4 regions of the Paenarthrobacter sp. NPDC056912 genome follow, and region 4 is predicted to be linked to each of the others. Evidence: riboswitches for the same ligand, from Rfam matches in the RefSeq annotation. Region 4 holds a riboswitch; each other region holds the start of a gene.
What was found. Region 4 has a riboswitch for thiamine pyrophosphate ahead of thiO (glycine oxidase ThiO). Riboswitches for the same ligand answer to the same signal wherever they lie in the genome.
Positions count from the first base shown of each region.

Region 1: another riboswitch for thiamine pyrophosphate. It lies ahead of thiC (phosphomethylpyrimidine synthase ThiC); the one in region 4 lies ahead of thiO (glycine oxidase ThiO).
Region 2: another riboswitch for thiamine pyrophosphate. It lies ahead of thiD (bifunctional hydroxymethylpyrimidine kinase/phosphomethylpyrimidine kinase); the one in region 4 lies ahead of thiO (glycine oxidase ThiO).
Region 3: another riboswitch for thiamine pyrophosphate. It lies ahead of ACFRJ9_RS03810 (ECF transporter S component); the one in region 4 lies ahead of thiO (glycine oxidase ThiO).

Region 1 covers NZ_JBHUCD010000017.1:114,461-116,655, forward strand. The annotation lists gene thiC (phosphomethylpyrimidine synthase ThiC) at 1-1,042, opposite strand, end outside; TPP riboswitch at 1,037-1,144, opposite strand; gene ACFRJ9_RS17980 (amidohydrolase family protein) at 1,228-2,195, shown strand, end outside.
Region 2 covers NZ_JBHUCD010000003.1:236,177-238,371, reverse strand. The annotation lists gene ACFRJ9_RS05135 (Rne/Rng family ribonuclease) at 1-1,068, shown strand, start outside; TPP riboswitch at 1,257-1,355, shown strand; gene thiD (bifunctional hydroxymethylpyrimidine kinase/phosphomethylpyrimidine kinase) at 1,338-2,195, shown strand, end outside.
Region 3 covers NZ_JBHUCD010000002.1:382,846-385,040, forward strand. The annotation lists gene ACFRJ9_RS03805 (ABC transporter ATP-binding protein) at 1-421, opposite strand, end outside; gene ACFRJ9_RS03810 (ECF transporter S component) at 421-1,041, opposite strand; TPP riboswitch at 1,119-1,256, opposite strand; gene ACFRJ9_RS03815 (NUDIX domain-containing protein) at 1,452-2,141, shown strand; gene ACFRJ9_RS03820 (DUF4235 domain-containing protein) at 2,178-2,195, shown strand, end outside.
Region 4 covers NZ_JBHUCD010000028.1:27,658-29,852, reverse strand. The annotation lists gene thiO (glycine oxidase ThiO) at 1-1,253, opposite strand, end outside; TPP riboswitch at 1,245-1,364, opposite strand; gene thiE (thiamine phosphate synthase) at 1,392-2,075, shown strand; gene ACFRJ9_RS22250 (ferritin-like fold-containing protein) at 2,079-2,195, opposite strand, start outside.

The sequences.
Region 1 (2,195 bases), on a different contig from region 4:
ACTGGGCGAAGATTTCGCATAGCTCGTCGAAATGCGTGTAAAGGAAGTTCTCCTGGTGGTGCGCCAGGCACCAGCCGGCCATGATCGAACCACCACGGGACACGATCCCCGTGACCCGGTTGGCCGTCAGCGGCACATACCTAAGGAGCACGCCGGCGTGAATGGTCATGTAGTCCACACCTTGCTCGCATTGCTCGATGACGGTGTCCCGGAAGATCTCCCACGTGAGTTTGTTGGCCTCTCCGTTGACCTTTTCCAAGGCCTGGTAGATGGGCACGGTTCCGATGGGCACGGGGGAGTTTCGGATGAGCCATTCGCGCGTGGTGTGGATGTCATCGCCGGTGGACAGGTCCATGACAGTGTCCGCGCCCCATTGCGTTGCCCACTGCAGTTTGTCGACTTCCTCCGCGATGGAACTCGTCACGGCCGAATTCCCGATGTTCGCGTTGATTTTCACCAGGAAGGCCTTTCCGATGATCATCGGCTCGGATTCCGGATGGTTGATGTTATTGGGAATGATGGCCCGTCCCGCTGCCAGTTCGCTCCTGACCAGCTCTACGTCGCAGTTCTCGCGCAGCGCCACAAACCGCATTTCCGAAGTCACGACGCCCTGCCTGGCGTAGTGCATCTGGGTGACGGTCCTACCTTCGACGGCGCGCCGGGGCACCGGTTGCGCCCCCTTCCACTCCGCGGATGCCGCGCCCCGCCGAACCGCTGACTTGCCGTCGTCGAACAGGTTCCGCTCGCGGCCCCGGTAGCTTTCGGTATCGCCGCGGGCTTCCACCCAGGATTCCCTGAAGGGCGCCAAGCCCACCACGGGATCACTTCCCGGGCCTGAGGTCCTGTAGACCCGCAGTGGAGCATTGGCCTGTCCACTGGGGGAGGGCTCCAAGGCGATCTCCGTGACGGGTACACGGATTCCGTTGCCCGGGTCCTCCAGGTAGGCCAGCGAATGGGATTTCAGGGACTGCGTGACGGCACCGCTTGCGGCTGGAGCGGAGTGGTTTTGGGCAGGGCTGTGCTGTGTTTCTGTGGTTCTCAAGGATTACTCACTTCCTTCGCCGGCATTACCCGGACAGGTTCAACGGTCGCAGACTGCGTCAGTCCGATCTCAGCCCCTGCAGGGGCCCCCGTGTGGTCGTAGATGAAGCTACCACAGCTCCGAACGTGCACCCAGTCACATGGCCCGCAAGCGTCGGCGGTGCGGCTGCCGACTAGGCTTTTGCCATGGCCAATATCATCGAATTCAGCGGATCCGTCCTCGTTGCAGCTGACGACGAGCGGGAGGGAATGTGGTCCGTCGACGGTGTCCTGACGTTCGTACGGCCAACCGCGGCGCCGGACGAGGTGCTGGATGGCTGGGTCTTGCCGGGCCTGGTTGATGCGCATTGCCACATCGGACTGGGAGCAGGCGGAGCCGTTGATGAGGCGACCACCCTCGCTCAGGCCCAAGCGGACCTCGACGCCGGAACGCTGCTGATCCGGGACGCCGGATCGCCCAGCGACACCCGCTGGGTCCAACAACGGATGGACTTGCCACGCTTGATCCGGGCCGGCCGACACATCGCCAGGAGCCGGCGCTACCTTCGCGGGCTGGGCCACGAGGTTGAACCCGGGCAACTGGTGGAGACTGTCCGGAAGGAAGCCAGGGCAGGCGATGGATGGGTGAAACTGGTGGGCGACTGGATAGACCGGGGCGTTGGTGACTTGGCGGCCTCATTCCCGGCCAACCTCGTGAAGGACGCCATAGCTGCCGCCCACGATGAGGGTGCCAGAGTGACCGCCCATTGTTTCGCCGAGGACACGATCGACCACATGTTGGATGCCGGCATTGACTGCATCGAACACGCCACCGGCCTCTTGCCCAGGCACATTCCACGATTGGTGGAGCAGTCGGTGCCCATTGTTCCCACCTTGGTGAACATCGCGACGTTCCCTGACATTGCCAACCAAGCTGCGCCAAAGTTTCCGAGGTACGCCGACCACATGATGCGCCTTTGGGAACGCAGGAAGGAACGGGTGCTGGAGGCGTTCGAGGCGGGCGTGGCTATCTACGCGGGCACGGATGCGGGCAGCGTCATCAAGCATGGCCGGATCGCAGAGGAAATGATGGAACTGCACGACGCCGGGCTGCCGCCTTCTGCGGTCCTGAACGCTGCTGCTTGGGGTGCGCGGGCTTGGCTGGGAGCGGAGGC
Region 2 (2,195 bases), on a different contig from region 4:
ATCGTCATCGACTTCATCGACATGGTGCTCGAGTCCAACCGTGACCTGGTCCTTCGCCGCATGGTCGAGTGCCTTGGCCGCGACCGCACCAAGCACCAAGTCGCCGAAGTGACGTCACTCGGCCTTGTCCAGATGACCCGTAAGCGCATGGGAACGGGCCTCCTTGAGGTCTTCGGCGAGCAGTGCGAGCACTGTGCCGGCCGTGGCATCGTGACGCACGATGAACCCGTGGAGCATCGGCGGGCCAACGTGGTAGCCGCCGAGCAGCACCGGCCCCACACCGAATCCCAGCCTCCGGCTGCCCGGACGGAACGCAAGCGCCGTCGCGGCAAGGGCGGGGGGCAAGCCGTAGCAGAAGCACCCGCGCCGGTTCACACCCCGGCGTCGGCACCGGCAGCACCGTCTACGGCCCCTGAGACCGTGGATCCGGTGCGTCAGGCGAAGGCTGATGCAACCAGGGCAGCGCTGGCTACCATTGCCGCAGCCGCGCACGCTGCGCACCTGCACGATGACGAAGTCCACCGTGCTGAGGAGCTCGCACAGGCAGCGGGACAGCACCAGCCTGCCGGTGAGCAGGTTTCCGGAGATGTCACAGCCAAAGACGCTGAGGACGCAGCCGCCCGCGAAGCCAGGTCTGCTCCTGTCCTCAGGTTTGGCGGGGAAGAGGTGGCGTTGCCGTTCGTTGAACACCATGAGGAACCGCAGGCGACCAAGCCCGCCATGAGCCTTGACCTTCTGGCCGAAGCGTTCTCCCACCTGGGAGCAGCTCCGGTGCTCGAGGAACAGCCAGCCAGCGCGGGATCTGCGCCGGAGGCCGTTGCAGCCGCAACGGTTGACGAAGATCCCGAAGCCGCTGCTCCTGCACGGGGTCGTCGTGGCCGCCGGAACCGCAGCGCCAGCCGGGCCCAGGGCGCAGCTAATGAGACCAGCGTGGAACACCACGAAGTATCGGCGCCAGCCGCGGGTGGGACGGCCCATGAGGCCAAGGCTCCCGTGGAACCAGCCAAGAAGGCGCCCGCGGATGAGCCCATCATCCTGGGTGTCGGAGTGCCTGCTTCCGAACTCTAGAGGTTCAAAGCCATGAGAAGGGCCCTGCAAACTCCGTTTCCAACGGACGCTGCAGGGCCCTTTGTTGTCCCGCAGGTCCATCCGGATTCCTTGCCGGTTCCTTGCCGACACCGCAGGAACCAGTGCGGTCACATCCACGCTGCTCGGCGGCGCAGTTCCCGGGCGGCGGTGCTTCCCGGCTAGGCTAGGTATTTGACACGGGGTGCCAGGCATTGGGCCAGGCTGAGATCCAGACCCGTTGAACCTGTCCGGTTAGCACCGGCGAAGGGATGTCCCCAGTGACTGTATTGTCATATTCTCCCGTCTACCGGTTGCCGTCTTCCGGCCGGACAACCCCGAGGGTGCTGAGCATCGCCGGGTCCGATCCTTCGGGCGGCGCTGGAATCCAAGCGGATCTGAAGAGCATCGCTGCCCATGGTGGATACGGAATGGCTGCCATTACGGCCCTCACGGCGCAAAACACCCTGGGCGTCCGTGCGGTGCACGTGCCTCCAGTGGAGTTTCTCCGCCAACAGTTGGACGCCATCAGCGGCGACATCACCATAGATGCCGTCAAGATCGGGATGCTCGGCGACGCAGCCGTCATCAACGAGGTCCGCAGCTGGCTCGAGGATGTGCGCCCCGCCGTCGTGGTCCTTGATCCGGTGATGGTAGCCACCAGCGGTGACCGTCTCTTGCGTGAATCGGCAGAGACAGCCTTGCGTGCCCTCCTGCCGTTGGCGGACCTGGTTACTCCCAACCTTCCCGAGCTTGCCATGCTGCTGGGAGAACCTGAGGCGCCTGATTGGGCATCTGCTCTGGACCAAGGCAAGCGGCTGGTCGCTGAATGCGGAAATACCGTCCTGGTGAAGGGCGGCCACCTGGCCGGATCCGAGTGCCCTGACGCGCTGGTCAACACCAGCGGGCTGTTGCGCCAGGACGTGGTCGAGGTGGCCGGCCCGCGCGTTGAGACCATGAACAGCCACGGCACGGGCTGTTCCCTGTCGTCCGCGCTGGCAACAGTGCAGGCCCGCAAGGGTGACTGGGAAGCTTCCTTGCGGGAAGTAAAGCCATGGTTGATTCAGGCGCTGACAGCCTCCGACGCCCTTGAGGTAGGACAGGGAAGCGGTCCCGTTGATCACTTCCAC
Region 3 (2,195 bases), on a different contig from region 4:
AACGCAACCCGACGTCGTCGAGCGCTTCATGGACGCGGGACCAAATCTCTTCGCGCGGCACGGCGAGGTTCTCCGCACCGAAGGCGACGTCGTCGCCCACCCGTGAGAGGACCACTTGCGTTTCCGGGTCCTGTTGCATGAGGCCGGCGCGGCCACGCTGCTCGCGGGGAGTAACGCCGTCGATCAGCAGCGAGCCGGTCTCGTCCGAGTCGTCTTCCTCGTCGCCCAACACCCCGGCGAGGGCATGCAGGAGCGTCGATTTGCCGGCGCCCGAAGGACCCAGCAGCAGCACCCGTTCGCCGGGTTCGATCCGGAGGTCCAGGCCCTGGATGGCAGGCTGGGCCCGGCCGGCATGCCGCCATCCCCAGCCCTCGGCTGAGATGGCGGCAGGCCTCACCGTGCGGCTGTTGGTGGCGGGCATCAGCTGAAGACTGGCTCCGAAGCGGCCTTGCGGGACGCGAAGGAGCTCAGGACGCCGGTCGTGGCCAGGCCGCGGGTGGCGATCCAGGACACCCCGCCCGCGATGATTGCGCCGGAGATGGTGGTGAACGTGATGTAGGCAAGCTTGTCGATTGCCTCGTAAGCGATGTTCCAGCCCCACGGCAGGAAGGAGTCGTTGAGTCCGCAGAAGAGTCCGGCTCCTGCGCCGGCAAGGAGTGCCGTGGGCAAGTTGAACTTCTTGTAGCGGAACGCAGCGAAGATCAGCTCGGCGCCGAGGCCCTGGAGGACGCCGGAGATGAGCACGGTGGTGCCGTATTGCGAGCCCATGATGAGCTCGCCCGTGGCGGCAACGGCTTCGCAGAACAGGGCCGCGCCGGGCTTGCGGATAATGAGCATGCCCAGGACGGCAGGGATCATCCAGCCACCGGCGATCAGGCCGGTGAGCGGCGGATACGTCGCGTTCATGGGGATGGATACGATCGCGGCGCCCTGGGACCAGGCCCAGAAGATCACGCCGCCTGCGATGGCGATGAGGGCCGCCACTACGATGTCTACTACACGCCAGTTATAACTGGTCTTCTTCACGTTTACCGTGGTCATTTTTCTGCCTCCTGAGGTTACAGGAGGGGAAAGTGCTCCCCGGATTTCCAACCGGCCTGCGCCGCCCGGATCCGGACACTCTGAGAAGCTCGACTCCCTTGCGCCGGTACTAACCGGATCAGGTTCGAGGGTCTGCGGCTGTCCGCACTCTCAGCGCCCTCGCGGTGTTCTGCATCTCTGCAGAGCCCGACGGCGGCGCTCCCCTGTCGTTATCAAATCTGCCCTTGTGGGCTGGTTCAGTTTACACCTGCGGGCCGTGGCGGGCGCTTTTGTCTAGTCACAAACGCGTTCCTCTGTTGCGAGGCCCGCTCTGCGCCCTCCTCCCCCGGGTTTGCACGCACACCAGGCCCCACAACGGAACCTGCGAGAATGAAACCGCAGAATCCACCGCGGCAAAGGGGCACATTTTCATGACAGACCTTCCTCAAGGGGACGTGCCTGGTACGGACTCCGCGCCCCGGCCGCGCCTGGCCGCCAGCGTCATCCTGCTCCGGGACGCCCCGGGCGGGCTCGAAGCCTTCGTCCAACACCGGGTGTCAACCATGGACTTCGCCGCCGGCATGGTGGTGTTCCCTGGTGGCCGCGTGGATGCTGCCGACCACGACGGTTGGGAGTACCCGGCGGAGCTTCTGCAACGCCATGCCGATGACTGGCACTTGAGCTCCATCGGCACGGATCACACCCAAGCGGCCAAGAACGCGGGGACGGTACTGACGGCGGCAATCCGCGAAGTCCGTGAAGAAGCCGGACTGAGCATCCGCGCCACATCCCTGCGACCTTGGGCCAACTGGATCACCCCCACCGACATGCCCAAACGGTTCGATACCTACTTCTATGTGGCCCACCCTGCTCCGGGCGACGAACCACAGCACCAAACCACCGAGGCGTGGCAGTCGTTGTGGATGCCTGTCGATGGCATTCTGGCCGCCGAGGCCGCCGGAACCCTGAAGCTGATGCCGCCCACCTACTTCCTGCTAAAGGAAATGGCAGCGCTGGGAAGCGTGGAGCGGGTGTGGTCCGAAGATCACGCCGTGGTCCCCGTCCTGGCGGGGCCAGGCTCCATGGCAGCCTTCCTGAAGGCGCGGGAAAACCGCGGCTAGCACTACCGGCGCTGCCATTACAGCTAGGCTGAGGGCATGAACCTCTTCTTCAAG
Region 4 (2,195 bases):
GTTTCCTTGCTTGGGGTCTGGAGGCGGTGTGTTGCGGGGAACCGGTCCGGGCGGAAGCGGGACCAGCGGGAATCGGCCGAGCCGCCGATCAGCTCCCCCACGATCCTCGCGGCGGCGGGAGTCAGGAGGACTCCGTGGCGGAAGAAGCCGGTGGCGATCACGAGGCCACTGATGTCCGCCTCGGCGCCGGCAGCGCGCCCGAGGAGCGGGGCATTGTCCGGAGTACCGGGCCTGGCACGCGCCGTTGCTTCGATGAGTTCAAGTTCAGCGACGGCGGGGACCAGGACTTGTGCATCCCGCAGGAGCTGGTAAACCCCTCCCGCGGACACGGCATCGGACGAGGCAGATAAACCGTCCTCGCGCTGGGTCGCCCCGACTACTACGGTTCCGTCTTCCCGGGGCACGATGTAGACAGGGACGCCTCGAACCATTCCGCGGACGGTTGAGGTGATCAAGGGTTGCAGATGCGCGGGAACACGCAGCCGGAGGATGTCACCATAGACAGGCCGCAGTGGAAGGTTAAGCTCCTGGGGGAGGCCGGCCAAATGCGCGGCGCCCAAGCCGTTGGCCACCACGGTTTCGTTGGCCAGGACCACTCCCCCGGTTTCCAACTCGACCCCTGAGACCCGCGGACCATCCCAGAGCAAACCCCTTGCCGTTGCACTGATCGCAAAGCCGTCGGCCGCCCCCGGCAGCCAGGTCCGAGACCCTGGCGTATGGTGACCCAGCCCGGCCAGAAGCCGACGCGCCAGCTTGCGGGGGTCAACCTGGTGATCGGCCGGGATGTCGAAAGCACAGGATATCTGCGGACTGAGGAGCGGTTCACGTCCCCTCGCGTCCCGCAGGGACAGCGGTTCCACGGCGAGGCCGGATGCCTGCTGCACCAGGCGGAGGTCTGCGAGCGCGCGGCGGTCGGCGGCGTCGGCACCCACGGCGAGCGTCGACGTCGTGCGGTAGCCGGTGCTTTCCCCGCCGCCAGGGAGGTTGGCTATGAAGGCGGGCCACAACCGTGACGACTCGAGCATGAGTTCCAAGAGGTCTTCCTCCTGGTAGTGCAATTCGCTGACCGGCGCGAGCATACCGGCGGCGGCGAAGGTGGCCCCCGTTGCCGGCGCAGGGTCAATGAGTGCCACGGAGTAGCCCCGCCGCCGCGCTTCGTGGGCAATGCCCAGGCCAATGATGCCCGCTCCGATCACTGCGACGTCAGCAAGGATGGGCGGTGCGGTGCTTGGGGTTTGGCGGGAATCTGCCATTCGGTTCCTTCCCTACGCCGGTACTAGCCGGATCAGGTCAAGCGGTCGGCGCTGAAGCCCTCTCAGCCGGACGGTCATATGACGAACGTCGCGGCTCCCGCAGTACGTGCTTAGTTTAGAGGAACTACTCTGGTATCCATGACCCAGCATGATGTCCACACCACTGCCCGCCTCTACTTATGCACCGACGCCCGCAAAACCCAGGGCGATTTTGAAGACTTCGTCGATGCCGCATTTGAAGGCGGCGTGGACATCATCCAACTCCGCGACAAGACGCTTGAGGCCGCCGAGGAATTGGAGATCCTGGAAGTCCTGCACAAGGTCGCGCACCGGCACGGGCGTCTCTGGGCAGTCAACGATCGAGCCGATGTCGCCAGTATTTCCGGGGCTCCCGTGTTCCACATCGGCCAAAAGGACCTCCCGCTCAAAGCCGCCCGCCACCTCCTCCACGACCCCTCTGTCATCGGCCTTTCCACGCACACGCCGCGGCAGATTGACGCAGCCATCGCGGCTTCGCCGGGCCAAAGCGGACTGGACTATTTCTGTGTTGGTCCGGTCTGGGCAACTCCCACAAAACCCGGCCGCGAAGCGGTCGGCCTGGATTTGGTCACATATGCCGCGGAAGCCGTCAAACGTGCTGACGAGGACACCGTGGGGGGTTTGCTCCTGCCTTGGTTCGCCATTGGCGGGATCGACCTCACCAACGTTGAGCAGGTGCTCGCAGCGGGGGCTAGCAGGATCGTCGTCGTGCGCGCCATCACCGAAGCGGAAGACCCGACGGCGGCCGCCAAGGCGCTGCTCTCGGCGTTGGACGCTGCCTGAACCTCAGGCGGTCAGCCCTAGGCCCGTCATACGGCGGGCATGCCTTTCGGCGAGCCCTGCCGTCAGTTGGCTGACAGCGGCGCGGGCGTCTCCGCCGCTCCTCAGCATCGGCCCAAGGCG